DNA from 3 places in the Pseudomonas sp. GW821-FHT05D12 genome. Region 2 is predicted to be linked to each of the others. Evidence: riboswitches for the same ligand, from Rfam matches in the RefSeq annotation. Region 2 holds a riboswitch; each other region holds the start of a gene.

Region 1 (10,307 bases), on a different contig from region 2:
TTGAGCGCCAGGCGGGTTTTGCCCAGCACTGCGTAGGTCAACGCCACCAGGCGCGCCGGAATGTAGTTCAGCAGATCGTCGATTTTCGCCGCAGCCCAGCCGAAGCGCTCGAAGCGTTCGTTGCGATAGCCCCACATCGCGTCGAGGGTGTTGCTCAGGCGGTAAAGCACCACGCCCGGCACGCCGGCGACGACGAACCAGAACAGCGCGGCAAACACCGCATCGCTGCCGTTTTCGAGTACCGACTCAGTGGCGGCGCGGGCGACTTCGGTGCGATCCAGTTTACTGGTCTGGCGGCTGACCAGGTAGCTCACGCGCTTGCGGGCTTCTTCCAGGTCATCGCTGCGTAGCGCCTGGGCCACCGGGATCACGTGTTCGCCAAGGCTGCGCATGCCGAGGGCACAGTACAGCGCGAGGATCTCCAGCACCCAGCCGATATACGGCGCCCACGACAAGGCGGTCGCCAGCAGGGTCAGCGGCACCACCGCGATAAACCACGCGGTCACCCCATGGCTGCGCCAGCCACGGCCACCGCTGTTGAAACGTTGCTCGATGCGCCCGGCAAAATTGCCGAACGCCACCAGCGGATGCCAGCGCCTGGGTTCACCCAGCAGCGCATCCAGCGCCACTGCAGCGACACACAGCAAGGCCACACTCATTGACTCACTCCCCACACATTCTCATACAACATGTCACTCAGCGGCCGTGGTTCGGTCCAGCCTTCGAGCTGCAACATCGGTGCCGGATAGAACTCGGCCACCGGCCCCAGGCACAACACCGCCAGGGGTTTCGCGCCGGGCGGCAGGCCCAGCAGGTCGGCCAGGGCCTGGGGCTCGAACAGCGAGACCCAGCCCATGCCCAACCCTTCGACGCGAGCCGCCAGCCACAGGTTCTGGATCGCACAGGACAGCGAGGCCATGTCCATTTCCGGCAAGGTGCGCCGGCCGAAGATATGCCGCTCGCGATCATCCATCAGCGCTGCCACCAGCACTTCGGCGCAGTCATGGATGCCTTCGACCTTGAGCTTCATGAACTCATCGGAACGCTCGCCCAACGCCTCGGCGGTGCGCAAGCGTTCTTCTTCCACCAATTGCTGGATCTGCCCACGCAGTTGGCGGTCGCTGATGCGGATAAAGCGCCACGGCTGCATCAGGCCGACACTCGGCGCCTGGTGTGCAGCCTGGAGCAGGCGGTGCAGCAACTCGGGGGCCACGCTGCCGCCGCTGAAGTGGCGCATGTCGCGGCGCTCGGCGATGGCGCGGTAGACGGCGTCGCGGTCGGCCTGGGGGAAGGCGTTGTCGGTCATGGCCCCATCGGGGGCAAGCCCGCTCCCACAGTGGATGGGGATTCAACGCGGTAAATGGTGGGAGCCGGCTTGCCGGCGCTGGCCACCTCAGGGTCGGGCGCAAACAAGGCCGCCACCGCCCTCGGGTTGGACGGGAAATAGAAGTGCACGTAGGACGCGGTCATACGCCCTTGTCGGAACACCGCCTCGGCGCCGCGCCCACCATTGGGGCTGACGCCACGGGCAATCGGCTGCCACTCGGTGCTGGTCAGGGAATGGTGATAAGTGTGCCCACGCAGCACGCCTTCCGGCAGCTCGACGTTTTGCAGGGCCAGGGCCGCAAGTTTCTTTTGCATCACCGCATCGCCCTGCAGCAGGCCGACCAGTTCGGCGCGGGTGCCGTCGACGTCGGTCAGCGAGTCCAGCAGGTAGAGCATGCCGCCACATTCAGCGAGCAAGGGTTTGCCGGCCGCGTGATGGGCGCGGATGGCATTGAGCATCGAGGTATTTTCCGACAGCGCCTGGTGGTGCAGTTCCGGATAGCCGCCGGGCAGATACAGACTGTCGGCGTCAGGCAATTCGCGGTCATGGATCGGCGAGAAAAAGCGCAGCTCTGCGCCCATCGCCCGCAACAGGTCGAGGCTGGCGCCGTAGGTGAAGGCAAACGCTTCGTCACGGGCCACCGCAATGCGCACGCCGGCCAGCAACGGCTCGGCCTCGATCACTTCGGGGGCGGCGAAGGTCACCGGCGGCGGCAAGGCAACTTCACAACTGCTGCCCAGTGCCTGCGCAGCAGCATCCAGGCGCAGGTCGAGGTCATTCAGCTCGCTGGCTTGCACCAGGCCCAGGTGGCGGCTCGGCAGTTCGATCCCGGTTTCGCGGGACAGCGCGCCATACCAGCGCAGGCCTTCGGTGAGACTGCCTTCGAGGAGTTGCGCATGGCGCAAGGTGCCGACGCGATTGGCCAGCACGCCCGCGAACGGCAAATCCGGCTGATAACGCGCGAGGCCCAAGGCCAGGGCGCCAAACGTCTGCGCCATCGCAGTGCCGTCGATCACGCCCAATACCGGCACGCCGAAATGCCGCGCCAGGTCGGCGCTGGACGGCGTGCCGTCGAACAGCCCCATCACCCCTTCGATGAGGATCAGGTCGGCCTCAGCGGCGGCTTCCCACAAAAGGCGGCGACTTTCCTGCTCGCCCACCATCCACATGTCCAATTGATACACCGGCGCACCACTGGCGCGCTCGTGGATCATCGGATCAAGAAAGTCCGGGCCGCATTTGAACACGCGGACTTTGCGCCCCAGATTGCGGTGCAAACGGGCGAGCGCGGCGGTGACGGTGGTTTTGCCCTGGCCGGACGCCGGTGCGGCGATCAAGACAGCCGGGCAATGACGGGGCTGATTCAAAGTTCGACGCCCTTCTGTGCCTTGATACCGGCCTGGAACGCGTGCTTGAGCATGCCCATCTCGGTGACGGTGTCGCCCATTTCGATCAACTCGGGCTTGGCGCCACGGCCAGTGACCACCACGTGCTGCATTGGCGGGCGCGCCTGCAGGTCGCTGAGTACCTGGTCGAGGTCGAGATAGCCGTGCTTGAGGGCGATGTTCAGCTCGTCCAGCACCACCAGGCCGATGGACGGGTCTTGCAGCAACTCGCGCGACACCGCCCACGCGGCTTCGGCGGCGGCGATATCGCGCTGGCGGTCCTGGGTTTCCCAGGTAAAGCCTTCGCCCATCACATGAAAACGCACCTGCTCGGGAAAGCGGCGGAAGAACAACTCTTCACCGGTGCTGTTGCGCCCCTTGATGAACTGCACTACCCCGCACTGCATGCCGTGGCCCATGGCCCGGGCGAGCATGCCGAATGCCGAGCTACTCTTGCCTTTGCCGTTGCCGGTGAGCACCAGCAGCAGGCCGCATTCGTTTGGGGAGTTGGCGATGCGCTCATCGATCACGGCTTTTTTGCGCAGCATGCGCGCCAGGTGGCGTTCGTCGCGGTCGGGGGAATCGGTCATGGCAGCTCTCCGTTGGGGCTGGACAAAAACGGCGGGCAGGAAAAAGGATAAACAGACAGCCAAGCATCGCCCACCGTGATGCTGTTGGATGAACCAGGCCGGTCTCCGGACTCATGAGTGGCGCCCTGGCTCTTTATAAAGAGAGCACTCGGACAGGCCGACAGCGCGCCTTCCCATATCGCACGCGATACAGTGGCAGAAAGCACCGTCTTGACTCATTTACCGTTGCGGGGGCAGCGCCGGAATCGCGGCAGCACTGTGTACAAGTGCGCTCACTCACCGGCTTCCCTGTTTCACTCCGTCGACCCATGGGTCACAGAGCACCTGGAACAAGCCGCGAAGGTTAGTGGGTTGGGGGTGGAGCGTCAATTAAAGCTGGCCTTGCACTTGAACCATCCTACGACCGGCCTCCTCTACCCTTACAGGTATTAAGGAGAACACCATGCACAAAACCAGACTCGCCCTGCTTATCATGCTCGCCGGCACCCTCGCTGCCTGCGGGGAAAGCTCTACTTTGCAGGTCTCCGATGGCACCGGGCCGTCGCCCAAGTTGCCGGAGCCAAACAAGACCCTGATCCCGACCGTGAATATCGCCCCGGCGATTGGCTGGCCGGACGGCGCCAAGCCCACCGCCGCCGCCGGCACCCAGGTGGCGGCGTTCGCCGAAGGCCTGGACCATCCGCGCTGGCTGTATGTATTGCCCAATGGCGACGTGCTGGTGGCGGAAACCAACGCGCCACCCAAGCCGGATGACGCCAAGGGTATTCGTGGCTGGGTCATGGAGAAAGTCATGGGCCGCGCCGGCGCCGCTGTGCCGAGCCCGAACCGCATCACCTTGCTGCGTGACGCCGACCACGACGGCGTCGCCGAAACGCGCACGGTGTTCCTGGAAAACCTCAATTCGCCGTTCGGCATGACCCTGGTCGGTAACGATCTGTACGTGGCCGACTCGGACAAGCTGTTGCGCTTCCCCTACCAACCAGGTGAAACCGCGATCAAGGAGGCCGGCACCAAAGTCGTCGACCTGCCGGGCGGCAGCATCAATCACCACTGGACCAAGAACGTGGTGGCAAGCAAGGACGGCAGCAAACTGTATGTGAGCGTCGGGTCCAACAGCAATGTCGGTGAAAACGGCCTGGATGCGGAACAGGGCCGGGCGGCCATCTGGGAAGTCGATCGTGCCAGCGGCGAGCACCGCATCTTCGCCTCCGGCCTGCGCAACCCCAACGGCATGGCCTGGGAACCACAAAGCGGCAAGCTGTGGACGGCAGTGAACGAACGCGATGAAATCGGCAGCGACCTGGTGCCGGACTACATCACCTCAGTCAAGGACGGCGCGTTCTATGGCTGGCCCTTCAGCTACTACGGGCAGCATGTGGACGTGCGCGTCAGCCCGCAGAACCTGGACCTGGTCGCCAAGGCGATCGCGCCGGATTACGCAGTGGGCCCGCACACCGCCTCCCTGGGATTGACGTTTGCCGAGGGCAGCAAACTGCCAGCCCAGTTCAGCAACGGCGCATTCATCGGCCAGCATGGGTCGTGGAACCGCAAGCCGCACAGTGGCTACAAGGTGATCTTCGTCCCGTTCGAGGCTGGCCAGCCGAAGGGGCAGCCCGTGGACGTGCTGACCGGTTTCCTCGACAAGGATGAGAAAGCCATGGGCCGGCCGGTGGGCGTGGTGATTGATCAGCAGGGGGATTTGCTGGTGGCAGATGATGTGGGGAACAAGGTGTGGCGGGTGTCGGCCGCTAAATGATGGGTAGGAGCCGGCTTGCCGGCTCCTACAGTGATACGGTCCGTCATGGGTTACGCGCCAGATTGCCTGGCAATACGCGCTTGGCACTCAGGTAGGCATTCTGCCAATACGCCTTGGACAAGGTATCCAGCTTCACCGTACCGCCAGTCTGTGGCGCGTGCACGAAACGGCCCTCACCCACATAGATCCCGGCGTGGCTGACCTGGGAGCCGCCACCGGTGGCGAAGAACAACAGGTCGCCGGTTTGCAGGTTCTGCTCGCTGACGTCCTGCGCGCGCATCACGATCAGCTCACGGGTGGTACGCGGCAAGGAAATACCGGCCGCATCGCGAAACACAAAGCCGATCAAGCCACTGCAGTCAAACCCTGAGTCCGGCGTGTTGCCGCCCCATCGATAAGGCGTGCCAACCAGGCCCAAGGCACGGAAGAGCACATCTTCGGCAGCAGGCGAAAAATTCTGTGTGGAGTAGTTGAACACCGGCTTGGGTTTCACCGCTACGGGAGCGGGCGGCGGTGGACGGCTGGCGCAGGCGCTGAGCAGCGCGGCGCAAACAATGAGAATCAGGCGGGCCGAGGTCGACATGTGCAGAACAATCCTGGTCTGGATGCGGCTTTCGCTGCCGAACGCTGAAAACCAGAACGCGCAAGCAAAGCTCGCGCGAACGGATTTCAACAATATCCAGGGATTCTAGCGCTTACACGTCAAACTTCAAGTATCACTTTAAGTTTACTTGCTAGCGGTAACTGTCGTCGGGGCCATGGCGAGTGCGCGCTTGGCTTCGATGAAGGTTTTGCTCCAGTAGCTGTCACCCAGATTATCGACTCGAACACCGCCACTGCGACGGCTGCTGGAGTGGATAAACTGGTTATCGCCCAGGTAGATACCGGCATGGCTGACGCGACCACGACCCGCTGTACTGAAGAAAAGCAGATCACCGGGCTTGAGGTTGTTGCGTGCGACCAACGGTGCATTCACGTTGATCATTTCGCGCGTGGAGCGTGGCAGGTTCATGCCCGCTTCTTCACGAAACAGATAACCGATGAAGCCGCTGCAGTCGAAACCGGCTTCAGAAGTACCGCCGAAACGGTAACGGGTACCGATCAGGGACATGCCGCGTTCGAGGATACTGTCGGCGAGGACTGGAAGCTGGTAAGGCTTGTTGCCGGCGAAGTCGGCCAGTTCCTTTTCAGTTGCCACTTCTTCCTCATAAACAGTGGAAGACTGTGCAGCAACGAATTTTGCCTGATTTTGAACCTGTGGTTTTTGCTGTTCTGCCACCTGTTGAGGGTGGGAGGCGCAACCAAACAACAGGGTAACGAGTGCGAGAGGCACGAGGGGTGCGAAGCGATTTAGCATGGGCACGACCGTGGCTGATATGTAAGGAAGTCGAGACTATGCCTTCTATCACATCGATTTGCAAATTCAATCGTGATCTATGTGACTTCTTGTTTGGACTATGACATCTAAGCCCTTAACACCCCTTACCCGCCTTTCGCGTGGCCAAAACGGCCCAAACGCGGGTTTTCTGACGCCTGGAAATTGCCGAAAGTCCTGAAAACAAAGGGCCGGCTACCAGCCAAGGGTTTCCTTGAGGAAGGGAATGGTCAGCTTGCGCTGGGCTTGCAAAGAGGCCTGGTCGAGCTGTTCGAGCAAATCGAACAACGCGCTCATGCTGCGCGTACCGCGAGTCAGAATGAAGTGTCCGACCTCGTCGGTCAGGTGCAGGCCGCGACGGGATGCGCGCAACTGCAGGGCACGCAATTTGTCTTCGTCGGACAGGGGGCGCATCTGGAAGATCAACGCCAGGGTCAGGCGCGATTTGAGGTCTGCCAGCTTCACCGGCAATTCACGCGGCGACGTGGAGGCGGCGATCAGCAGGCGCCGGCCACTGTCGCGCAGGCGGTTGAACAGATGAAACAGCGCCTCTTCCCACTCCGCCTTGCCGGCAATCGCCTGCAAGTCGTCCAGGCACACCAGCTCGTATTGCTCGAGGTGATCGAAGATGCCGATACCGCGGTCCATCAACTCCGCCAATGGCAGGTACACCGCCGGCTCGCCCATCTGCTCGAAACGCAGGCACGCGGCCTGCAACAGGTGGGTACGCCCTACGCCGTGCTTGCCCCACAGATAGATCAGGCTTTCGGTCCACCCGGCGTCGGCTTCGCAGAGCCGCTCGACATAGCCGAGTGCAGCGGCATTGGCGCCTGGGTAGTAGTTGATAAAGGTGGCGTCATCACGCAGACGCACACCCAAGGGCAGCTGAATCGGTTTCATGCTGACTGAACGGCTCCAAACGAACCGTTAGTGGCCTCTGTGTAAAGTTTGCAAAGTTTATACCCGTGACGCCGGGCGCACAATGCAGCAGACCACAAGCAAAATCAAAGGTTTGCGTTAACTTGGCGGTTTTTCGCAGATTGTTTGACGCCCCGCCCCCAGAAACAACAAACCCGGCTCAGGCCGGGTTTGTGATGAAACGGTTACAGGTCCGGATCTTCGACCCCGGTATACGCATCCGAATCCTTGTACAGATCGTGCACATGGCGCACCAGCACCATGATCACCGCCGCCACCGGCAGCGCCAGCAGGATGCCGGTAAAACCGAACAGCTCACCGCCCGCCAGGATCGCAAAGATCACCGCCACCGGGTGCAGGCCGATCCGGTCGCCCACCAGCAACGGCGTGAGCACCATGCCTTCCAGGGCCTGGCCAACCATGAACACCGCGACAATGCCCAGCATCGGGTACAGGTCGCCGCCAAACTGGAACAACCCGGCAACCAGCGCCGCGCCGATCCCGATCACAAAACCCATGTACGGCACGATAGCCGCCAGGCCGGCGATCAGGCCGATCAACAGGCCCAGCTCCAGGCCGATCGCCATCAAGCCTGCCGCGTAGATGATCCCCAGGGCCAGCATCACCAGCAACTGTCCCCGCACGAAGGCGCCCAGCACCTCATGGCATTCGCCAGCCAGGGCCACGATGCGCTCTTCGCGGTTGCGTGGCAGCAGGCTGCGGATCTTGGCCATCATGATGTCCCAGTCGCGCAGCAGGTAGAACGCCACCACCGGGATCAACACCAGGTTGGTCAGCCAGCCGATCAGCGCCAGGCTGGATGCGGTGGCCTGACTGAGCACCACCCCGACAATGTCGGTGGTCTGGCCCATGTGCTCGCTGATCGCAGCCTTGACCTTGTCGAACTTCCAGAAGCCATCCGCCAACCCCAGCTTGGTCTGCACCCACGGCATGGCCGTGTGTTGCAACCAGTCGAGCATTTGCGGCGCCAACTCGTACAAGCGAAACAGTTGCTTGGCCAGCATCGGCACCAGCACCAGCACCAATGCAGTGATGATCAACGTGAACAGGGCAAACACCGTCACCACGCCCAGGGTCCGCGACAGTCCGGCTTTTTCCAGGCGATCCACCACGGGATCGAACAGATAGGCGAGCAACAACGCCACCAGGAACGGCGTCAGGATCGAATGCAGCAAGAATACAAAAGCGCACAGCAGGACAAGTCCGCCAAGCCACACCCAACGACGCGTATCCGCCATAAACCACTCCATCTGTCTTTGCTTCTATATAAAGGAAGAACGTTTACCAGCGAAAACGCAGCTGCGCCTGCGGCTCAGGAGCGGGCGCCGGCTGGGTGCCATCCCCCACTGACGGCTGGACAGGCGCCTCGCCGGCCGGCACCTCCTGCAACTTGGCCAGGCTCAACTGGGTACGCAACTGGTCGGCGCTGCCGTTGACGCGATACACAATGCGATTGCCATCCACCCGCAGCGGATGGCCACCAAACGGCTCGAGCAGATGACCCAGGGCCGCGTAGCGCTCCAGGTTCATGCCCTGCACTTCCAGCAATTGTTCGGCGCTCGCACCGGGCTTGACCGCAAAACGCGGCGCCAGCTTCTGGCTGACGGCCAACATCACCGCATCGGCCACGGCGGCGGTGTCGGCGCCTTGCGCGGTGCCCTGATCGCTCTTGTCGCCCAGCCACAGGCGCCATTTGGCCTGCCATTGGTTGCCTTCCTGGCGCGCGTGCACGGCGAGCAAGGCATCGGCGCCGTAGCGTTCGGAAGCGGCGCGCAATGGCGTGGCATCGGCGCTTTCAAGGTTCGGCGCGGTGGCAACGACCTGCTCATCCAGATCGCCCAGCGGCAGGCGCAACGGCAAGCCACGGTGTTGTGCCGCACGGCGCAGCGCCTGGGCGACGGTCTGACCATCGCCCACCAGGCTGCTGCCTTCGGTGGAGTCGTTCAGCCACCAACCGAGGATCGACGGCCGGTTGCTGCCCCAGATCGACAAGCCGGCGTCACGCAGGGCGCGATCGGTGCTGACTGGATCGAAATCGACTTGCAGGCTTTCCGGCGGGCCGGCGTCGTAGCCGTATTGACTGATGATTTGCTGCGGATCCTTGCGCACCGCCGCCAGGCCCGGGCCATCGGCGGCCTTGGCATCGCCGGTGAGGCGGATCACCAGCGTCTGCACGGCGCGCTGGGTGGCCTGGTCGCGCTCCTGCGGGGACTGACTGCTGACCGGTTCAAGTACTTGATAAAGACCATTGAGGGTTTCGGCATGACTCGCCAGGCTGACCCAAGACAGGCAGCCCACAAAAAAGAATTTACACAGACGCATGGAAGATTCCCGAACGACAAATTTAGCGGCTGGAACAGACCGCGTGAACTCGGCTTGGCAAGGCTGTGACCACAGCGACCGGTAAAACATTCACAGGGTCTCGGTAAGTTTTCGTACTGTCATAACGATAGCGGATTAAAGGCTATACCTTAATACGCAGCATGGCAGACCCGATTAGCATTTTTTTAACCGGCTTTTTTCAGATATGCAGCCCTGCCCGTCGGCCCGAGGATGGCCGCTGCCCCTCAAGCCTGATAAAATCGCGCGCCTTCGCAGACCGTCAACGGCTGGGCCGCTGTTCAAAAGCCCCTGCCCGCTCGGTCGTTACCCAGAAATCCCCCCTAAAGGCCTGGATCATGAGCAAGCAACCCTCCCTGAGCTACAAGGACGCCGGTGTAGACATCGACGCCGGTGAAGCATTGGTCGAACGCATCAAGAGCGTCGCCAAGCGCACTGCGCGCCCCGAAGTCATGGGCGGCCTGGGCGGTTTTGGCGCCCTCTGCGAAATCCCGGCCGGCTACAAGCAGCCTGTGCTGGTTTCCGGCACCGACGGCGTGGGCACCAAGCTGCGCCTGGCGCTGAACCTGAACAAGCACGACAGCATCGGCATCGA
Region 2 (10,307 bases):
CAGGCGCACACGGGCCAGGTCTTCCGCGCTGATCAGGTCGGATTTGTTGAGGATCACCAGGTCGGCGCTGGCCAGTTGGTCGGCGAACAGCTCGTGCAATGGCGATTCGTGGTCCAGGTTCGGGTCGAGTTTACGCTGCGCGTCGACTTGATCCGGGAAGGCGGCGAAAGTGCCGGCGGCCACGGCCGGGCTGTCGACCACGGTAATCACCGCGTCGACGGTGCAGGCACTGCGGATTTCCGGCCACTGGAAGGCCTGCACCAGCGGCTTTGGCAGGGCCAGGCCCGATGTTTCGATGAGGATATGGTCGAGGTCACCGCGACGGGCGACCAGTTCGCGCATCACTGGGAAGAACTCTTCCTGCACGGTGCAGCACAGGCAGCCGTTGGCCAACTCATACACGCGGCCATTGGCTTCTTCCTCGGTGCACCCGATGGAGCACTGCTTGAGGATTTCACCGTCGATGCCCAGCTCGCCGAATTCGTTGACGATCACGGCAATGCGACGGCCCTGGGCGTTGTCGAGCATATGGCGCAGCAGCGTGGTTTTGCCCGAACCGAGAAAGCCGGTAACGATGGTGACGGGGAGTTTGGCCAGTGTTTTCATCGGATGCCCTTTGGGGCGGGCATACGGGACGATAGGCCCTGCGGCGGCGCGCAGCGGCAGATTTCGTCACCGGATCACCCCGCCCGGTTGAAGTGGAAAATCGGTTGCGAGGCAGGTCTCCTGGCTTGGGGCTTGCGGGTCGTGCGACCGGCGCCGGCTGCGCCTTCCCGCCTGGTGGCAGTGGCGTGGCAGTCGGATAAACCCTTTACAGTTGCGGGGGCAGCCGCGGATTGGACCGCGTTCCCTTCTTAGCTTCGGCCTGGGCTGAAGAACCTCGAGGGTGCAAGGCTACGCAGTGGTGGGGGGATGGTCAATGATGGGGTTGGGTTGGTGTACATATCCGTTTCTGCGGTAATGGCGGCCTATGGTTCCGCTCTTACAGCGGGTCACTTTTGGAAAAGAGCCCCAAAAGTAACCAAAAGGGCTCTTGCCCCAACACTCGGCACCTCGCTCACGCTCGGTGTGCCCGTAATCCGACATTGATTTGGGGGGCCGCCGCCACGCGCCATCCATGGCGCGGGGCGGCTAAACCGGCATCCCTGCCGGTTTACCCCCCAAATCAATATCGAATTCCGGCCAGCGTGTTTGATGGGGCGCCTAGATCAAGATCAAGATCAAAAGCAAAAGCGCGGCGGCCTTAAAGCCGACCGGATTCTTATCTCGAACTCGGTCAACCTGTGGGAGCTGGCTTGCCTGCGATGGTCGTTAACGATGATGCGAAGCACCAGAACCAACGCGGCGTCCTCACGTTTTTTTCGCCGGCAGCCGGCTCCTAAAGAGATCAAAAAGCGTACCAACGATGCGAAGCGAGCCGCTTTTGACCTTGATCTTGATCTAGGCGCCCCATTAAACACGCTGGCCGAACGCAGGCTTGAATCCGTGGGTAACCCGGCAGGACGCCGGGTTAGCCGCACTGGGCCAAGGATGGCCCATTGCGGCGGCCCACGGATTCAAGCCGGAGTGAGGGCACACCGAGCCTAGGCGAGGTGCCGAGTGTTGGGGCAAGAGCCCTTTTGGTTACTTTTGGGGCTCTTTTCCAAAAGTGACCCGCCGTAAGGGCGGAACCAATTCCAGCCATCACCCCAATATCGGATATACCCCCCACAACCGATTTGACTCCCCTCCCACCCCCATGCTCTCCTACACACCTTGTTTCGGGTGCCCTTCACAGGGTGAAACGGGAAACCGGTGAGTCATCACATGACGAGTCCGGTGCTGCCCCCGCAACGGTAAGCGAGCGAAGCGTCAGATCCACTGTGCCAAGGGCATGGGAAGGCGACGCTTTCAGGACTCCCCCAGGAGCCCCCTCGCAAGCCCGGAGACCGGCCCGAAAAAATCAGATAACAAACCCGCGGTGGGCGGGCGCTGTTCAGAACCCTGCGTGCCTGGCTCGCGGGGTTTTCATGCGCTCGTTTCACCCTGACACCCAGAAGGGACGCGCCATGTCGATCATCAGCAGCACCTCGCACACCGCCAGCAGCTCCGCCACCCTGAGCCAACGCCTGACCGCCGCCATCGGCGCGTCGATTCTCGGTGCGTGCCTGGTGTATTTCGCCGGTTTCTCGCACATCGAAGCAGTGCACAACGCTGCCCACGATACCCGCCACAGCGCCGCGTTCCCGTGCCACTGAGACCTGCCGACATGATCAAGCGTATTGCGCAAACCGCAGGTTTCACCGGCCTCCTGGCCGCCCTGCTGCTGACCCTGCTGCAAAGTTTCTGGGTAGCTCCGTTGATTTTGCAGGCGGAAACGTTCGAAAACGCCCCGGCCACTACTGAAGTGGCACATCAACATGCCGACGGCGCCGCCGCCCACAGCCACGACGCCGAGGCCTGGGAGCCGGAAGACGGCTGGCAACGCGTGCTCTCCACCACCGGCGGCAACCTGGTTGTTGCCGTGGGTTTTGCCCTGATGCTCGCCGGCCTCTACACCTTGCGCGCGCCTACTCGCACCGCCCAAGGCCTGCTGTGGGGCCTGGCCGGTTATGCGACCTTCGTACTGGCACCGACCCTGGGCCTGCCGCCTGAGCTGCCAGGCACCGCCGCTGCCGATCTCGCACAACGGCAGATCTGGTGGATCGGCACCGCGGCCTCGACGGCGGCCGGCATTGCGCTGATCGTGTTCGGTCGCAACTGGCTGCTGAAAATCCTCGGCGTGGCGATCCTGGCGGTGCCACACGTGATCGGCGCACCGCAGCCGGAAGTGCATTCGATGCTGGCCCCGGAAGCCCTGGAAGCGCAGTTCAAGATCGCTTCGCAGCTGACCAACGTGGCGTTCTGGCTGGCCCTGGGCCTGATCAGCGCCTGGCTGTTCCGCCGCAACCGCGACAATCAATACTCGGCATGACCCTGGTGGTCGGCCTGGGCTGCCAGCGCGGCTGTGATGTTCACACCCTGCTGGACCTGCTGGACAGCGCCCTCGCCGAAGGGGGGATCGAGCGCCAGCGCATCACTGCGCTGGCAAGCATCGACCGCAGGCAGGATGAACCGGGCCTGATCGCCCTGTCCCGCCTGCTTGAGCTGCCGCTGCAGTGCTTCAGCGCCGACCAACTGGCGGTGTATGAAAACCGGCTGAGCCACAAATCAGCCGTCGCGTTCGCCCACACAGGCTGTCATGGCGTCGCCGAAAGCGCCGCCCTGGCCCTCGCCGAACATCTCGCCAGCGGCCCTGCCCGCCTGCTGATCACCCGCCGAAAAAACGCCCAGGCGACTTTTGCATTGGCCTGCGCAGGCTAAAACCCCGATAATTGCCTGCCCTGAACATGAACAATGTTCATACACGCCCGCTTTTAAACAGGAAATACCATGACCGTCTACTTTATCGGCGCAGGCCCTGGCGATCCGGAATTGATCACCGTCAAAGGCCAGCGGCTGATCCGCAGCTGCCCGGTGATTATCTATGCCGGCTCGCTGGTGCCGGCGGCGGTATTGGAAGGCCATCAGGCGCAGCAGGTGGTCAACAGCGCCGAACTGCACCTGGAACAGATCATCGACCTGATCAAGGCCGCCCACGCCAATGGCCTGGATGTGGCGCGGGTGCACTCCGGTGACCCAAGCCTGTATGGCGCGATCGGCGAGCAGATCCGCTATTTGCACGAGCTGGGCATTCCATTTCAGATCATCCCCGGCGTGACCGCGGTGGCGGCGTGTGCAGCGCTGCTGGAGACCGAATTGACCCTGCCGGACATTGCGCAGAGCGTCATCCTGACCCGCTACGCCGACAAAACCAGCATGCCCGCCGGCGAAGCGTTTGAAAGCTTGGCGCAACACGGCACGACCATGGCGATTCACCTGGGGGTCAATCACCTGGAGAAGATCGTCGCGCAACTGCTGCCGCACTATGGCGCCGATTGCCCGATTGCCGTGGTGCACCGGGCGACCTGGCCGGATCAGGATTGGGCGCTGGGAACGTTGAGTGACATTGCCGAAAAGGTCGCCGCCAAGGGCTTCAGGCGTACCGCGTTGATTGTGGTGGGTCGAGTGCTGGCGAGTGACAGTTTCAGCGAGTCGTCGCTGTATCGGGCTGGGCATGCACACCTTTATCGGCCTTAATGCTCAACCTCATTAATCAAATATAAGACACTGATTTAAATGAATAAAATATAAATCAAAAATGTGGGAGCGGGCTTGCTCGCGAATGCGCTGTGTCAGTCAACTGATTGAGTGACCGGGGCACCGCATTCGCGAGCAAGCCCGCTCCCACACTTAATCTTATCTGTCAGATAGATAGCTTAAACCATTGAATTTAAAGCATAAAAAAACGGCGCTCACGGGGCGCCGTTTTTTTGTTCGCAGTGAACGCCTTACTCAGTAGTAGGCGTTTTCTTTCTGCGTGTGGTCAGTCACGTCGCGTACACCCTTGAGCTCTGGAATACGTTCCAGCAGGGTGCGCTCGATGCCTTCGCGCAGGGTCACGTCCGCCTGGCCGCAGCCCTGGCAGCCGCCGCCGAATTTCAATACGGCGATACCGTCTTCCACTACATCGATCAAGCTGACCTGACCGCCGTGGCTGGCCAGCCCCGGGTTGATCTCGGTTTGCAGGTAGTAGTTGATGCGCTCGTTGACCGGGCTGTCAGCATTCACGTTCGGCACCTTGGCGTTCGGCGCCTTGATGGTCAACTGGCCGCCCATACGGTCGGTGGCGTAGTCGACCACGGCGTCGTCGAGGAAGGCTTCGCTGAAGGCGTCGATGTACGCGGTGAAGCTTTTCAGCCCCAGCGCGGTGTCTTCAGGTTTCTCTTCCCCAGGCTTGCAGTAGGCAATGCAAGTCTCGGCGTATTGGGTGCCGGGCTGGGTAATAAAGACGCGGATACCGATACCCGGGGTGTTCTGCTTGGACAGCAGGTCGGCCAGGTAATCGTGGGCGGCGTCGGTAATGGTTATGGCAGTCATGGAAACTCCTCACAGGCTTGCGGGCAGTTTACGCCAAATCATTACAGAGGTACAAAGTCCTAGTATTTTTGTCGGGATAAATTTGACCGTTGGTCGCCATCGAACCAGCCCTTGAGCAGGCGATAACTGCCCTTTTCCAGCCAGCGGTAGCTGCCCAGGGCACCCAGGCCGATGATCACCACGCACACCGCCAGCACGGCATACGGGTTCAGGCCGTAGCGCTGGGCGGCGTAACCACCGGCGGACAACACCAGCACGTGCAGCAGATACACCGAATAGGAACAGTCCCCCAGCACTTTAAGCAATCGATTGTCCGCGAAGAAGCGCTCCAGCGCCATGCACGCCACCACCAGCACCGCGCTGGGCAGGCCCCAGGTCAGCGCCCGTGGCGAAGCCGGCCAATGGTAGATCGCCAGCAGCGCGGCGGCGACGCCCAGCAACGGCAGCCACACGCCGGGACGAATCCAGCCCTTGCGGTAGAGCATGCCAATGCCGATGCCCATCAGGAACTCGACCACGATATCCGAGCGGTAGAACTCGCTGATCCAGCCGAATGACGTCCAGGCCTCGCACACCGCGAACAACAGCGCCGCGACCACCAGCAATCGCCACTGCCGACGGAACAGCAGCGCCCAGGCGAACAGCAGGTAGAAGAGCATTTCGTAGTTCAGCGTCCAGCCCACATTGAGCGTCGGGTACACCCCATAGCCGCCGGGGTTCTCGGAAGGGATAAAGAACAACGACATCAGCACATGGGCCGCATCGACGCTCTGATCCGGCAGCATTGGCCGGGCAACCACCACCAGCAAGGCCATCAGCAAGGTGTAGAACCAATAGGCCGGCACGATGCGCAACAGGCGGTAGAGCAGGAATCGCCAGGGCGGCAGGTCCTTGTCCTGGGTGGACAGGAAGATCACCAGGCCGCTGATCACGAAAAACACGTCCACGCCCGCCGCGCCCTTTTCCACAAACAGCCGGCCCAGGGCGGTGTCCGCCTTGAAGCCGAAGAAAATCTGCATGAAGTGGTGCCCCACCACTGTCCAGGCCGCCAGAGCGCGCAGCGCCTGTACCGAGATCAACATTGTCCGCCACCCTTCCCAACACCGATGCCTGAAGTTGGGACCATGGCGGGCGGACAAAGGTCGATCAAAGATTCTCGTAGCGATTCATATCCAGCACACCCTCTTCCATCGGCGTGGTTTCGTGGATGTAGCGCGACAGGTCATGGAAGTACTGCCAGAACAACGGATGGCTGCGGCGCACGCCCCAGCGGTCGACAATCTTCTCAAAGCGGTTGGCGTCCTTGGCCCGCTCCATTTCGGCGACGAACTCGGGGACTTCCTGCGCAGGAATGTTAAACATGAAGTTCGGGTAGCTGATGAGCACGCCGGGGTAGATGGTCACGGTGTCCAGGCCCGGCTGATAGCGGTAGGCCTCACCCAGCAGGAACGCCACGTTACTGTGCGCGCGATTGCGCAACATGCTGTAGACCACGCGCTTGCCGCGGGTGGTCTCGATCCGCAGCATCGTCGCCTCAGGCAACTGGTCGATGACCTTGAGCCCGGCTGCCGGGCGCGCCGTCAGGCGACTCAGGGCCTGCTCGGCATCCTGCAATGCCGGGTCGATCCCGTCACGCGAGCAAAAGGCGCCGTCACAACGGTTGATCGGGTCCGGACTGGCATTCAGGTCGCCATATCGCGCGAGCAACTGGTTGGCAAAGTCACGCTTGGGGTCCTTGGCATCCAGGTGCAGGCCGGTGGGCGTGTCGTCGTCGATCGCCTCGTAGTCCAGCCACAACTTGAGCTTGCCGCTGTTCTGGTACCAGTCGTCGAGGAAATCCTCGCGACTGTCGGCCGGCATCAGGCGCAGGAAGTTCTGCTCGGCACCGTTGCGGATCAAGTCGAAATACAGGCGGGTCTGGGCCTGGTGCGACACATTGCCGAACACATCGAAGTTCACCGCCAATTGGTAATAGGTGCGTTCCAGCAGCGGGTAGTCAAACAGCCACATCGTCTGTGGCACCTCACCGATCAGGCCCTTGGTCACCGAGGCGCTGTCGAAGTGGCGGAAAATACTCAGCAAGGCATTGTCATTGCCGGCCCACAGGCTCGACCAACTCGGCGGCGGCAGATCGGCGTAACTGTCGCGGCGCAAGGCCTCGTATTCATTGCGTTTGTCGCGGTAGGCCAGCCACAGGCTCAGCACGCTGCCGACGTCATCGTTCTGCCCCGGCATCGCCAGCAGCGGCGTGGCCTGGCCGCGATAACGCGCATCGGTGATGTACAGGTCGTGCTCGGGGTCCTGGAACAGGGCCCAGAAGTTGTCGCGGATCACGTCCGTGGCGATCTGCCCACGGCACACCGGCCCGCGAATGAAGGTGCGCACGAAATACTCGGCGTTATCGAGCATGAACTGGTAGCGCGCCTTGGCCGGGATCGCCTCGAAGGTTTCGAACGGGTTGGCACGACGGCCCGGCCCGTAACCCGGCAAGGCGTCGACCTGCCAGTTGCCGGCGTAGAACAACTCCTTGATGTGCGCCATCTTCGCCGCGCTGAACGGGTACGTGATGTGGGTTTTATGCACGATCACGCCCTGCACTGGCCACAACCGGTAGTACACCTGGGTGCCGGGGTCGTCATTCGGGCGGCGCGTGGCGATCAGGTCGATGGGCTGGCCGCTTGGCGTGCGTGAACGCACCCATTGGAAGAAATGCCCCGGCTCGCCGTTCTCGAAATAGATGTGCGCGAGGAACAGATGTTCGAACAACCAGCGCGCCACCAGGCTTTCGCGGGCGCCCGGTTGGTTGAAGAGGTTTTCCCACTGCTGCACCTGCAGCGCTTCCCTGGCGCTGGGCGCCAGGCCCTGCTCGTCAATCGGCGCGCCGGAGGCCAGCCAGCGTTGCAGGGTCTGGTATTGCTGGTCGGTCAGGCCGGTGACGGCCAGCGGCATGCCTTCCTTGGGATGGGCGCCGGCATAGGCGTTGAATTCGCCGGGCATTGCGCACATGTTCTCGCGGCTGAGGCCCAGCACGATCTCTTCGGGCAACTTGGCATTCGGCTGCAGCGGCGCGTTATGCCCCAGCTCCAGCATGCGCGCCATCAGCGCGGCCTGGCTGCCCTGGGCATCGAGTACCGAATAGAAGCCCTTCTGCTGCCAGGCCTGCTTGCCGAAGGCGTCGTAGAACAATCGGGTCGTCGGCGTGGCCCGGCTGCGTTCGCCGTCATACACCGGCACTTTGGTAGCCCCGCGCGCCGCGCCCTCGGCGCTGCCCAGGTTCAACTGGCAGGCGGAGTCGTAGCAGGCATGGCAGGCCACGCATTTCTCGGTGAAGATCGGTTGGATGTCGCGGGTATAAGAGATCGCCGGAGCGGGACCTTCTGCCGTGGCAGTACTGGCTATCAAGGCCAGGACGGCGCTGACGATAAGACGAAGTGACATGTATCCGGTCCCGATTCAATGCGTGCGCTGAAAAATTGCCGACAAGTCTACCGATGTCGACGCGCCATCAACGTGAGCGATATTCATGCAAAAACCTTGCATGCTCTAAAAGCGCACAGGTTTGCTATGATCCACGCCCTCCGTAATGCCTGAACTAGAGTAGTCCCATGCCCGATCGTAGCGCTCGCCTGCACGCCCTTCACCAAGCCCTCAAGGAACGCATCCTGATCCTCGACGGCGGCATGGGCACGATGATCCAGAGCTATAAGCTCGAAGAGCAGGACTACCGTGGCAAGCGCTTCGCCGATTGGCCAAGCGACGTCAAGGGCAACAACGACCTGCTGGTGATCACCCGTCCGGACGTGATCGGCGGCATCGAAAAAGCCTACCTGGATGCGGGTGCCGACATCCTCGAAACCAACACCTTCAACGCCACGCGCATTTCCATGGCCGACTACGGCATGGAAGAACTGGCCTACGAATTGAATGTGGAAGGCGCACGCCTGGCGCGCAAGATTGCCGACGCCAAGACCCTGGAAAACCCGGCCAAGCCGCGTTTCGTCGCCGGCGTGCTCGGCCCTACCAGCCGCACCTGCTCGCTGTCGCCGGACGTGAACAACCCCGGCTACCGCAACGTGACCTTCGATGAACTGGTGGAGAACTACACCGAGGCCACCAAGGGCCTGATCGAAGGCGGCGCCGACCTGATCCTGATCGAGACCATCTTCGACACCCTCAACGCCAAGGCCGCGATCTTCGCCGTGCAAGGCGTGTTCGAGGAGTTGAATGTCGAGCTGCCGATCATGATCTCCGGCACCATCACCGACGCCTCCGGCCGTACCCTGTCGGGCCAGACCACCGAAGCGTTCTGGAACTCCGTGGCCCATGCCAAGCCGCTGTCCGTCGGCCTCAACTGCGCCCTGGGTGCCAGCGAGCTGCGCCCGTACCTGGAGGAGCTGTCGAACAAGGCCAACACCCATGTGTCCGCGCACCCCAACGCCGGCCTGCCCAACGAATTCGGCGAGTACGACGAACTGCCGTCGCAAACCGCCAAAGTCATCGAGGAATTCGCCCAGAGCGGCTTCCTGAATATCGTCGGCGGCTGCTGCGGCACCACGCCGGGCCATATCGAAGCCATCGCCAAGGCCGTGGCCGGGTATGCGCCGCGCGTGATCCCGGACATTCCCAAGGCCTGCCGCCTGTCGGGCCTGGAGCCGTTCACGATTGATCGCAGCTCGCTGTTCGTCAACGTCGGCGAGCGGACCAACATCACCGGTTCCGCGCGCTTTGCCCGCCTGATCCGTGAAGACAACTACACCGAGGCCCTGGAAGTCGCCCTGCAGCAGGTCGAAGCCGGCGCCCAGGTGATCGACATCAACATGGACGAAGGCATGCTGGATTCGAAGAAGGCCATGGTGACCTTCCTCAATCTGATTGCCGGCGAACCGGACATTTCCCGCGTACCGATCATGATCGACTCCTCGAAGTGGGAAGTCATCGAGGCTGGCCTCAAGTGCATCCAGGGCAAGGGCATCGTCAACTCGATCAGCATGAAGGAAGGCGTCGAGCAGTTCATTCACCATGCCAAGCTGTGCAAGCGCTACGGCGCGGCAGTGGTGGTGATGGCGTTCGACGAAGCCGGCCAGGCCGACACCGAGGCGCGCAAGAAAGAAATCTGCAAACGCTCCTACGACATCCTGGTGAATGAAGTTGGCTTCCCGCCGGAAGACATCATCTTCGACCCGAACATCTTCGCGGTCGCCACCGGTATCGAGGAGCACAACAACTACGCCGTCGACTTCATCAACGCCTGTGCCTATATCCGTGACGAGCTGCCGTACGCGCTGACCTCCGGCGGCGTGTCCAACGTG
Region 3 (10,307 bases), on a different contig from region 2:
GCCGAAACCGTGCGTAACGACGGAGTTACCATCCAGGACAACGACACGCAGTTCCTCGACGGCGCCGTGGCCGGCTTCGTCAAGGACCAGACCGCTGCACTGCCCGACTTCAAGAAACTCAGCGAGAAGAAACTCACGTTCAAGGGCCTGGGGTTGCGCCAGGTGGACAGCACCGCCACCCAGGGCGGCGGCAAGACCTTGAACTCCACTTTCCTCGGCGGTTCGGGCAACCATTTGCTGGTGATCCAGGCCATCTCGCGGGCCGATGATGTGAAGGGGCATGCGGAGTTGGTGAAGCAGATCACCGGCGGCAAGTGAGCCGATCTTCCTGACATCACCAACAAATGTGCGAGCTGGCCAGCCAGCTCCCACACTTAGCCAACGTCAGTTCAGGCTTTTTTCCAGCCAAACCTTCAGGTCCTGCACCTCCGCCTCGCTGATGGTATGCGGCATGCCCGGATAGCCATGAAACTCCGGCGTCAGCCCCAACCCCGTCAGCACCTCATTCGCGCGCGTCGCCGACGTATACGGCAGCGCCTGGTCCAGGGTGCCGTGGCCGATAAAGATCGCCAGCTGTTTCAGGCGTTCATCCGGCTTCAGCTCGGCCTTGAGCACCGGCAACACGCTGCCACTCAACGCCGCAATCCCACGCACCAACGCAGGCTTACGCAAGCCCACCTCGTAGGACATGATCGCACCCTGGCTGAAACCGACCAGGAACACCCGGTCACTCTGGGTGTGGTATTTGGCGGTGGCCTGGGTCACGAAGTCTTCGAGCAGTGTGGCGCTGCGCTGCAAATCAGCCGTTTCGCCGTTGTACTCGCCGTCGCCCGGGGTCTTGGTAAACCAGCGAAAACCATGCGGGTCGACCGGCATCGGCGCACGGGCCGACAGGTAGGTCCAAGTGGAGGGCAGCGCGTCCTTGATGCCAAACAGGTCCTCCTCGTTGCTGCCGAACCCGTGCAGGAAAATCACCAGTGGCTGGTTGCGCGCATCGCCCTGGGTCTGTTCCAGGTATGAAAGCGGCAAATCGGTATGCAGGCTGGTATCGGCCTGGGCGGCACCGGCCACCAGGGCCAGCGCCAGGGCAAACAGTTTGAGCATGGGACGTTACCTCAGGGTTTGCGCAACAAATAAGTGTCCATGATCCAGCCATTCTCCAGGCGCGCCGCCTTGCGCACCCGTTCAATTTCTCCAGCCACTTCGCTGACCTTGCCGCTGATCAGGATTTCATCCGGCGTGCCCAGGTAGGCGCCCCAATAAATATCCAGGCCTTGATCCGCCACGCTGCGGTAGGAATCTTCGGCATCGAGCATTACCACCAGGGTATCGGCATCACTCGCCTGCCCTGCGGCCAAACGGCGCCCGGTGGTGATTTCGACGGACTTGCCGATGCGGTTCAGCGCCACCTTGTGCTGGGCCGCCAGGGCTTGCACGCTGGTGATGCCGGGGATGACTTCAAACTCAAAGTGGCAGCGGCCACTGGCGAGGATCGCCTGCAGGATACGAATGGTGCTGTCGTACAGCGCCGGGTCTCCCCAGGCCAGGAAAGCGCCGACTTCACCGTCAGCCATTTCCTCATTGATCATGCGTTCGAACGTCGCCTGCTTGTCGCGGTTGAGGTCCTGTACGGCCGTGGTGTAGTCGATATCCCCGCGCACACGCTCGGGGCAGTCGGCCTCGACGAAGCGGTAGCCGGGCTCGGTGATGTAGGTCTCGCAAATCTCGCGACGCAGGTCGATCAGCTTGTCCTTGCTCTGGCCCTTGTCCATCAGGAAAAACACGTCGGTGCGGTTCAGCGCTTTCACGGCCTGCATCGTGATGTAGTCAGGGTTGCCGGCGCCAATGCCGATGATCAGGATGCGTTTCATGGGTTGCTCTCAGTGCGGGGCGTGGATTTTGCCATGTTCATGCGGCCAGGCGTGAGTTTCCAGGCGCAGGCGCCAGACAGTGTTGAAGCGCAGTTCGGTGGCGCAGAGTGGCTCGACGTCGATCCGGTAGAACATCGCGACGGGCAACTGCAACACGTACAGCATCGCGGCGCGGATGACAAAGGGATGGGTGATAGCCACTACGTGCCCGGGCTGTGTTTCGAGGGTTTTCATCCACTGTGCCACGCGTGCGCAAATCTGCTCGACCGACTCGCCACCGTGGGGCGCACTGGCACTGTTGGTCATCCAGTCCTGCAACTGGCCATGATCCAACTCGCTGATGGCCTGGCCCTTCCAATCGCCGAAGTTGCCATCGCGCAGGGCTTCTTCAATCACCGGCGCACTGCCGAACAAACCCGCCGTCTGCCGGGCGCGAGCCTCGGGTGCGCAGAGCAGGCGCAGGTTTTTCGGGTAGCGCCCGGCCAGCGATGACGCGGCAGCTTGCCAGTCCATCGCCACCGATTCGTCATCGGGAAAGCGCCCCTGCTTTTGCAACGGCGTGATGGCATGGCAGATAAGGGTCAGACGGGTGGCCTGCATCACAATTTCACTCTGTTTCAGCGCGCAGTCAGCGTAGACTGGCAAAGTTGTTTCAACATGTTACAACGAACATGAAAGAGGAAGCCGGTTCGATTCCGGCGCGGTCGCGCCACTGTATTCGGCCCAGTAGCCGTAAGCCAGACCCTGTTTCAGCCCCTTCGCTATCCATTTCGGGACGCGTCATCCCTGGAGGTTCTCATGGCTAACACTGCTGCAACCCATCCTGATGTCTATGTGCCGACGATCCCGCTGGGCGAAATCCTGCCCTGGGCGATCTTCGGCGGCCTGCTGCTGATGCTGGCGATTTACTTCGTCGGTGCCGAGCAAGGCGCCACTGCGGTGTTCAAGGGCATGTACGTGCACGAGTTTGTGCACGACGGTCGCCACCTGCTGGGTTTCCCCTGCCATTAATTCATAAGGGAGACACACCATGACAGGGCAATTACTCGTACGCGGGATGCTGGTGGGCCTGCTCGCCGGCGTGTTGGCCTTCGGTTTCGCCAAGGCCTTCGGCGAGCCGCAGATCGACAAGGCCATCGCCTTTGAAGACCAGATGGCACAGATGCACGGCGATGCGCCGGAAGAAGAACTGGTGAGCCGCAAGGTGCAAAGTACCTTCGGCCTGTTCACCGGCGTGGTGGTCTACAGCGTGTCCCTGGGTGGCCTCTTCGCCCTGGTGTTCGCCTACGCCCTGGGCCGCATCGGCAAGGTCGGCCCGCGCGGCCTGGCGGCGCTGCTGGCATTGGCGGCCTTTGTGACGCTTATCCTGGTGCCCGGGCTCAAATACCCGGCCAACCCGCCTTCGGTGGGGGACCCGCAGACCATTGCACAGCGCACCAGGCTGTTCTTCCTGATGCTGCTGGTGTCGGTGGCGGCGGCCGTGATCGCGATCAACGCCGCGCGCAAGCTGATTGCCCGCCGTGGCGTGTGGAGCGGCGCGATCCTCGGCGTGGCGCTGTACATCGTGATCGTCGCAGTGGCCGGCAGCCTCTTCCCGGTGATCAACGAAGTGCCGGAGCAGTTCTCGGCCGTGCTGCTGTGGAAATTTCGCGTGGCCTCGTTGGGCATCCAGTTGGTGCTGTGGACCACCCTGGGCCTGGTGTTCGGGGCGGTGGCCGAGCGCAAGCTCAGCCAGCCAAAAGCCCGATTCAACTCCTGAGTCAAATCCCGGGATGGGCCAGGTAAAACACCTGGTAGCCCGTCCCGGGATGGTCCGCCTGCAACGCCTTGGCCGACAAGGTGATCCGTACCAGCCGCCAGGCCTGCACATCCAGCGCGAGGAACACCGCAAAGGTGTCGCCGCTATCCGCCAACTGCTGGTTGCGACTTTTCTCCTCGGCCAGGATCGCCGCCCTGTCCGCCCCCGGCTCCAACGCCCATTCCTCGCGGTACAGACTCAGCGCGGTCTGCGCCGGCCCACGTTGCACATCCAGCGGCAACCAGCTCTCGATATACGGACGGCCGAAGCTGTCGAGCACCTTCTGAAAGCGCTCTCCGAGCAGAAAATCGGCGGCCTGCAGTGGGTCGGACCATAGATACACCGAGGCATACACTTTGCCTGCGTGCTCCTGGGCGATAAACGCCTTGAACAGCAACCCCTCGGCGTGATCCCACAACGGCCCCAATTGCGCGGCGCGGCGGCGGATCACGGCCATGTCGTAGTCGGCAGGCAAGCGGTGTGAATACTGTTTGGCAAACATGAAGAAGCTCCCGTGCAAGTTGAGGGTTCAGCTTGCGCAGCGCCGATGATTTCAACAAGATATCAGCCGATATATGTGCGATAAGGATTGGATATGACTGACGCGCTAAAACCGCTGGATATCGACACCGTGCAGGCCTTTGTGCTGGTCGCCGACTTCGCCAGTTTCACCCGCGCCGCCGCAGCCCTCGACACCTCCCAGGCCGCCATCAGCCTCAAGCTCAAGCGCCTGGAAGAACGCCTGGGCTATCGCTTGCTGGAGCGCACGCCGCGCCATGTGCGGCTGTCACCGCAGGGCGAGCACTTTATCGTTGCCGCGCGCGCCCTGCTCAATGCCCACGAACGCGCACTGGGCGATATGGGCAGCCAAGCGCCCCGGCGCCTGGTGATCGGCATCAGCGACCATGTGGCCGGTCCCGACCTGCCAACCTGGCTCAGCCGCCTGGCCGCCTACGACCCGTTGGTGATCCTTGAAGTACGTATCGCGTCCTCCCGCGACCTGGTGGCCGCCTTCGACCGCAATGAGCTGGACGCGGTGATCGTGCGCAATGAGGGCGAGCGCCAGGACGGCGAAGTGTTGGCGGTGGAACGCTTTGGCTGGTTCGCCGCGCCCACCTGGCAACACCGCCCCGGCACGCCGCTGCGCATGGCAACCATGGCCGCGCCCTGCGGCGTGCGGCACCTGGCGACGCGCGCGCTGGATGCGGCGTGTATCGACTGGACCGAGGTATTTGTTGGCGGCGGGGTGATGGCCGTGGGTGCGGCAGTCACCGCCGGATTGGGCGTCGCTGCCCTCGCCCACCGCGTGGCCCCGGCCGGAGCGGTAGAGGTGAGCGAGCAATACGGCTTGCCGGCCTTGGCCGTGAGTGAGGTGGTGCTCCATAGCCGCATCAGCGACACGCGTTCGCGGGAAACCTTGCGGGCCCTGAGTGCGACCTTTCGTGGCGTGTTGCAACGCTGATCAGCCTTTCTGTGGGCGCTGGCTTGCCTGCGATGCAGGCACCTCGATCCACCAGGCACACCCGCTGTGAGCGCGCGACCGCCAGCAGCCGCTACCCGGACAACGGACAAACACTCAGCCAAACCACTCCCGCCGCCCTTCAAACGTGCTGACGATCAACTCGACAATCATCTGCACCGCCTGCGCATGCTGCACCTGCGCATTCACCGCCAGCCACACCTGGCGTTGCATGCTGTCGGCCAGCAACCCCGGCAGTGCCACCAGCCCGCGGTCGAAACTGCTCATGTAGTGCGGCAGCAAACCGATGCAGGCGCCGCAGCGGATCATCTCCAGCATCAGCGAATAGGCCTGCACCTGCACCACCGCCGCCAGGCGTTGCTCCACCACTTGGTTCCACGCCTGCAGGGCGTCGACCTGTGCATCGGGTTGCCATTGCACCAGCATGTAGTCATTCAGGTCGTCGACGCTGTCCGGGCGCGTGGTCAGGCGCGAATAGCGCTTGGCGATATGCGGCAAATATTCCAGGCGGGCCAGGGCCCGTGGCGGTTCGGTGGCGAAGCTCGGGCCGGGCACCGGGCCGTCGGTGTCGGAGAGCCACACCACCACATCGACGTCCACCGCTTGCAGGGACAATTGGCTGTCGAGGGAGATGATCTCCAGGCGCACGCTGGCGTTGCGGCGCAGCAAGGCAATCAGGTCACGGCCGAGGATGTCGTGCAGGATCGGCTCGGCCACCGCCAGGCGAATCAGCGGCTGTTCCAGCACCGGCAGGCGCCGCTCATGGGCCAGGGCTACCAACTGGGCCTGCAACTGCAAGCCGTCGCGGCTGAGCACCAGGCCGTTGCCCTGATAACTGAACAACGCATGGCGCAGGTGCTCCTCCAGTTGCGCCAGGCGCTTGCGCAGCAGCGTCGCCTTGATATTCAAGCTGCGCGCGGCCTGCATGAAACAGCCGCAGCGCGCACTGACCAGGAAGTAGCGCGCCACCTCCGGATCGATCTCGGCGGCCAGGGCCAGCCAGGCGCCACGTGACTCGGATGGCGCGCGATAGGTTGAAGGCCCTTGTTGGCCGGACGGTTCCAGTAATGCCATGTGAGACTCCCTGTCTGTCGGTCGGTGCATCCAATGCGGGTGGTCGCGGGTTACTCCAGCACTTTGTTCAACTCGGCACCGTCGATACTCAAGGTCGCGGTGTTGAGCATGCCTTCCAGGTAGGCCTTGGCGATCTGTTCCTGACGTTGGGCACGCAGGGCCTGGGTCAGGCGTTCGCGCAGTTCGTCGAGGCTGGCGGTGCGCGCCGGCTGTTGGCTGGTGAGCTTGAGCACATGAAAGCCCGCCGCACTCTGCACCGCGTCCGATACCGCGCCGACCTTGAGCCGCGACACCGCGCCGCGCACCTCGGGCACCAGTTGCTGCAATGGCTGCAGGCCCGAATCACCGCCACGCGCAGCAGTCTCGGGGTCCTGGGAAAACTGGTTGGCCAGGGCGGCGAAATCCCCCGGTGCGGCCTGTGCCCGGCGGCTCAGTTCCTGGGCCTGGCGGCGCACCGTGTCGAGGTTTTGCGGGTCATTCACCGCGAGGAAAATCTGGCTCACCCGGTACAGCGGCGGCGTCACCCATTGCGCCTTGCCGCTGTCGTAGGCCTGCTGCAATTCAGCCGCGCTGGGGTAGTCCGCCGGTACCTGGCTGACCGAGAGCATGTAGTCGCGGAACACGATCTGCTCGGTGGCGGCGCGGGTCTGCTGCTCCACCTGCGGGCGCTGGCGCCAGCCCTGGGCGTCGGCCTGTTCGAGCACGGCCTTTTGCGCCAGCCGTGAGCGAATCCAGGTTTCCAACGCGCCACGGTTGCCACGCAGTTGCTCGCGAGACTCGGCTGGCAGGCTCGCCAGCACGCTCTTGAGTTCGACCAGGTCGATCTGCTGATTGCCCAGGCGCGCCACCGCGGGCCCGGCCGGCGCCGGATCGAGCAGCGGTGCCGGTTGCTGGGCGGCCACCGGGTCGCTGCCCGGACGCAGGCACAGCGCCACGGCCACCACCAGCACCGCCAGCGCGCCGGCGCCGACCATCAGGGTTGGCTTCTTCACAGGACGGGTGCCTCTTCGCCGACCGCCGCAGCCTGGGCCTGCAACTGCGCGGCCTGCTGGCTGTATTCACGCAGGTAGACGATGAATTCCTGCAGCAAGCGGTCCCACAACTCCAGCTGGCTGCGCAGGTGCGAGGCGCCGACGCCGGCCACCACCACGTCCATTTCCATCAGCAAGAATTCGCCCTGCAGCGACAACCGCGCAAAGCGGCGCGAGGCATTCCACACCTGCGCCAGGCCTTCGGGCAACTCGCCCTGCACGCGCAGTGCGCAGCTGTAGGTAAAGTCCACGTAGCCGCCCTGCTCCGCCGCCGGATTGCCGAAGCGCACGGCAAAGCCGATGCCCTGGCTGGCGCTGAGCAGTTGCACGATGCCGTTCTGTTCGCTCTGGTTGACCCGGTAGCCGGCTTCCTGCAGCAACTCGGTGAGGCTCTGGGGGGTGACGCTGGTGATCAATTCGTTCATGTGCGGTTCTTCCTTGTGATCAATGGTTGACGCCCGCCTGGGGCGCATCGAAACGGCTCTTGTAGAGATCGTCGCCAAAGCCCTGGGCCAGTTCCTCGAACTTGACCCGCGCGCTGCTGGCGAAGGGCTGGCGAATACTCATCACCTCAGCCACGTCAATCTTTTCGTAGGCCGTCAGCAATTGCTGCGCCACGCCGTACATCTGTTGATTCTTGACTGAACATTGCTGCACTTGTGTGTCACGTTCACTCAACTGTGCCTGCAAGCGGGCGCGCTCGGCTTCCTTGCCTTTGGCCAGGACCAGCAGTTCCTCATACGCCTTCTTGAACTTGCCGATCTGCTCATGGCTGGCCGCGACCTGGGCTTGCGCCTGGCTGTGCAGGTTCTGTTGCTGGCCGGCCAGTTGCTCGGCCGTGCCACGGGCCTTTTCCAGCTCGGCCGTCAGTTGCTTGATTTGCGCCTGGGCCTGCTTGGCCTGGGCCTCAGCGGCGACACGCGCCGCACTGGCCTGGGCCTGCTCGCTTTGCAGCGCCTGCAATTGCTGGGTGGTGCTGCGCAGTTGCGTACGCAGGCGTTCCTCCATGCCTTCGGCGCAGGCGCCGCTGGCCACCAGCAGCAACAACAGCCCGCAGATTCGCGTGTTCATGTGGCATCTCCCTGCGCATCAAAAGCGCGTGTTGAGTTCCAGTTGCATCACATCGACTTCGAACGGCGCGCCATACACTTCGGACGCGCTCAACCAACGCGCACTGGCGTAGATGTTCTTGTCGATGCCGTAGTTGCCGGCGATGAAATAGCCCTTGGCGTTGGTGCCGCCCAAGTGGAACGAGGAATCGTTGAAACCGTCAGGCAAGGCGTCGGGCTGGATGTACTTGTAGCCAGCCAGCACATTCCAGTCGCCGCGCTTGCGCATCTCCAGCGCGCTGCCGAGGGTCATCTGCACCATCAGCGCGTTGCCACCGCTTTCGAACTGGCCCTTGCTGTTGATGTTGTTGACGATCTCGCCTTCGCTGCGCTTGAGCATCTCGCCCTTGTCGTAGGCCAGGTTGTGGATGAAGTTGCCCTGGGTGCGCAGCTTGAAGTCGCTGGGCAACTCGGCATCCCACGCCAGGTTGAGGTCGAGCACGTCGAACTTGGACGCCAGGCCGACAAACTGCGGTTGCGGGGTCAGGCCGGGCGTGGCCGGGTTGGGGGTGATATCGCGCAGCAGGAACACGCTGTTGCCCTTTTGCATGAAGGCCAGGCGCGAGCCGTCGCTGTCACACGCCGGCTGCCCGGCCCAGGGTTCGCAGGCGCCGGAGCGTTTACCTTCGATGTCGTCGAAGTGGTAGTACGCCACCGCACCCTTGAGGCTGTTGCCGCGGTTGAGCTTCCAGTTGGCGCCGATCTGCCCGCCAAACAGCCATTTGGTTTCGCTGTCTTCCTTATCAAAGCCGTTGCTGCTGGCCGAGTCGGAGGTGTACTCCACCGGGAACGCGCCGAGGGTGCCGAACAGCCCCCATTCGCTGTTCAGGGCATGGTTGAAATTGGCGGCGATACCGTCGAAGTTGAGGTCGCCCGAATACATCATGTCGGTGGAATAGAACGGGTTGGCGAAGCGCCCGGCCGTGAGGGTCACGTCTTGGGTGGCCTTCCAGCTCAGGTAGCCCTGGTCGAGCCAGATATCCTTCTTGCCGAAGCCACCGCCGAGGGTCTGCGTGGTAGACACCGGGTTATTGTCGGAGCCGGTGCCGATGCGGATACCGGCAGTCCATTCCGGCGAAATCACCGCCTTCATGCCCAGGCGGGCGCGCAGGCGGAACAGGTTTTCGCGGTCCTTGGTGGTGTTGAGCAGCGGCGGCAACTTGGTGTTGGTGTCTTTGTTGGTGTCGTACGGGCCGCTGTCGTTGAGCTTGGCGTAGTCAACGATTTCATTGCTGTTGTTGCCCGAGAAATACCGCGATTCATCGCGCAGGCGTATGTCGCCGTCAAAGGTGATACGCGAGACCCAGTCCGGGAACGTATTGGGCTGGGCCCAGTTTTCCTGCTTGGCGGTGGCCATGACCTCGGCCTTGACCTGGTCACGAATCTGATCTTTTACCGCCTGCGGCACGTACTGCACCCGCACATCACCCGGTGCTGCCGCGGGGCCTGCGGCCACCACCGGCGCGGCATTCGCCTGACGGGCCTGCTGGGCTTCCTTTTCGGCCTGGGCGATCAGCCCATTGGCGGTGTCCTGGGTCAGCACGCCTTGCTGCACCAGCAGGCGGATCAGGTTGATGGTGACGTTTTCCGAGGGGGCGACCGGGGCTGCCGCCGCCTGGCCGACCAGGGTCGCGATGACCATGCCGACCGCCAGGGTCAGTCGATTCACGGGGGAAATCATGTGTACGCAACTCCTGTAAAAATCCGTAGATAAAAGGTGTCGATCAATCCGGACGCCGGCCCTTGAGGGACAGGCGCAGGGGCAGCGTCAACGACGCCGGCGGTTTCTGGGTGGCACGCGGTGCCTGGATCAAGGCGAGCATCTGCGCGTCGGTCTCGGCATCGCCGCTGGACTTGGCCACCAGCGCTTTGGTGACCTGTCCATCGGCGCCCAGCCACAGGTCTATCTGTATCGAGAAAGCCTTCTTGCGCAGCGCCGGGTCT

Evidence for each region. A riboswitch is a leader RNA that binds a small molecule or an ion and turns the genes downstream of it on or off. The one in region 2 is predicted to bind cobalamin.
Region 1: linked by a shared signal. The riboswitch ahead of cobO (cob(I)yrinic acid a,c-diamide adenosyltransferase) and the one ahead of AC07SI_RS16805 (CbtB domain-containing protein) in region 2 are both predicted to bind cobalamin.
Region 3: linked by a shared signal. The riboswitch ahead of AC07SI_RS09975 (CbtB domain-containing protein) and the one ahead of AC07SI_RS16805 (CbtB domain-containing protein) in region 2 are both predicted to bind cobalamin.

The regions. Positions count from the first base shown of each region.
Region 1 covers NZ_JBWKSN010000009.1:167,933-178,239, forward strand. The annotation lists gene cbiB (adenosylcobinamide-phosphate synthase CbiB) at 1-659, opposite strand, end outside; gene bluB (5,6-dimethylbenzimidazole synthase) at 656-1,306, opposite strand; gene AC07SI_RS18415 (cobyrinic acid a,c-diamide synthase CobB) at 1,303-2,694, opposite strand; gene cobO (cob(I)yrinic acid a,c-diamide adenosyltransferase) at 2,691-3,302, opposite strand; cobalamin riboswitch at 3,382-3,645, opposite strand; gene AC07SI_RS18425 (PQQ-dependent sugar dehydrogenase) at 3,745-5,058, shown strand; gene AC07SI_RS18430 (C40 family peptidase) at 5,102-5,641, opposite strand; gene AC07SI_RS18435 (C40 family peptidase) at 5,786-6,415, opposite strand; gene hda (DnaA regulatory inactivator Hda) at 6,629-7,333, opposite strand; gene AC07SI_RS18445 (AI-2E family transporter) at 7,537-8,610, opposite strand; gene AC07SI_RS18450 (DUF2066 domain-containing protein) at 8,654-9,694, opposite strand; gene purM (phosphoribosylformylglycinamidine cyclo-ligase) at 10,051-10,307, shown strand, end outside.
Region 2 covers NZ_JBWKSN010000008.1:117,846-128,152, reverse strand. The annotation lists gene cobW (cobalamin biosynthesis protein CobW) at 1-606, opposite strand, end outside; cobalamin riboswitch at 700-898, opposite strand; cobalamin riboswitch at 1,746-1,951, shown strand; gene AC07SI_RS16805 (CbtB domain-containing protein) at 2,049-2,237, shown strand; gene AC07SI_RS16800 (CbtA family protein) at 2,249-2,953, shown strand; gene AC07SI_RS16795 (cobalamin biosynthesis protein) at 2,950-3,342, shown strand; gene cobM (precorrin-4 C(11)-methyltransferase) at 3,412-4,158, shown strand; gene nfuA (Fe-S biogenesis protein NfuA) at 4,414-4,998, opposite strand; gene AC07SI_RS16780 (acyltransferase family protein) at 5,058-6,080, opposite strand; gene AC07SI_RS16775 (fatty acid cis/trans isomerase) at 6,145-8,436, opposite strand; gene metH (methionine synthase) at 8,604-10,307, shown strand, end outside.
Region 3 covers NZ_JBWKSN010000004.1:431,397-441,703, reverse strand. The annotation lists gene AC07SI_RS09995 (DcrB/PsbP domain-containing protein) at 1-318, shown strand, start outside; gene AC07SI_RS09990 (alpha/beta hydrolase) at 385-1,104, opposite strand; gene cobF (precorrin-6A synthase (deacetylating)) at 1,116-1,871, opposite strand; gene AC07SI_RS09980 (histidine phosphatase family protein) at 1,881-2,471, opposite strand; cobalamin riboswitch at 2,508-2,637, shown strand; gene AC07SI_RS09975 (CbtB domain-containing protein) at 2,670-2,882, shown strand; gene AC07SI_RS09970 (CbtA family protein) at 2,902-3,630, shown strand; gene AC07SI_RS09965 (DUF4865 family protein) at 3,632-4,171, opposite strand; gene AC07SI_RS09960 (LysR family transcriptional regulator) at 4,265-5,131, shown strand; gene AC07SI_RS09955 (LysR family transcriptional regulator) at 5,246-6,223, opposite strand; gene AC07SI_RS09950 (peptidylprolyl isomerase) at 6,274-7,215, opposite strand; gene AC07SI_RS09945 (YbjN domain-containing protein) at 7,212-7,679, opposite strand; gene AC07SI_RS09940 (DNA repair protein) at 7,699-8,325, opposite strand; gene AC07SI_RS09935 (putative porin) at 8,344-10,044, opposite strand; gene AC07SI_RS09930 (energy transducer TonB family protein) at 10,088-10,307, opposite strand, start outside.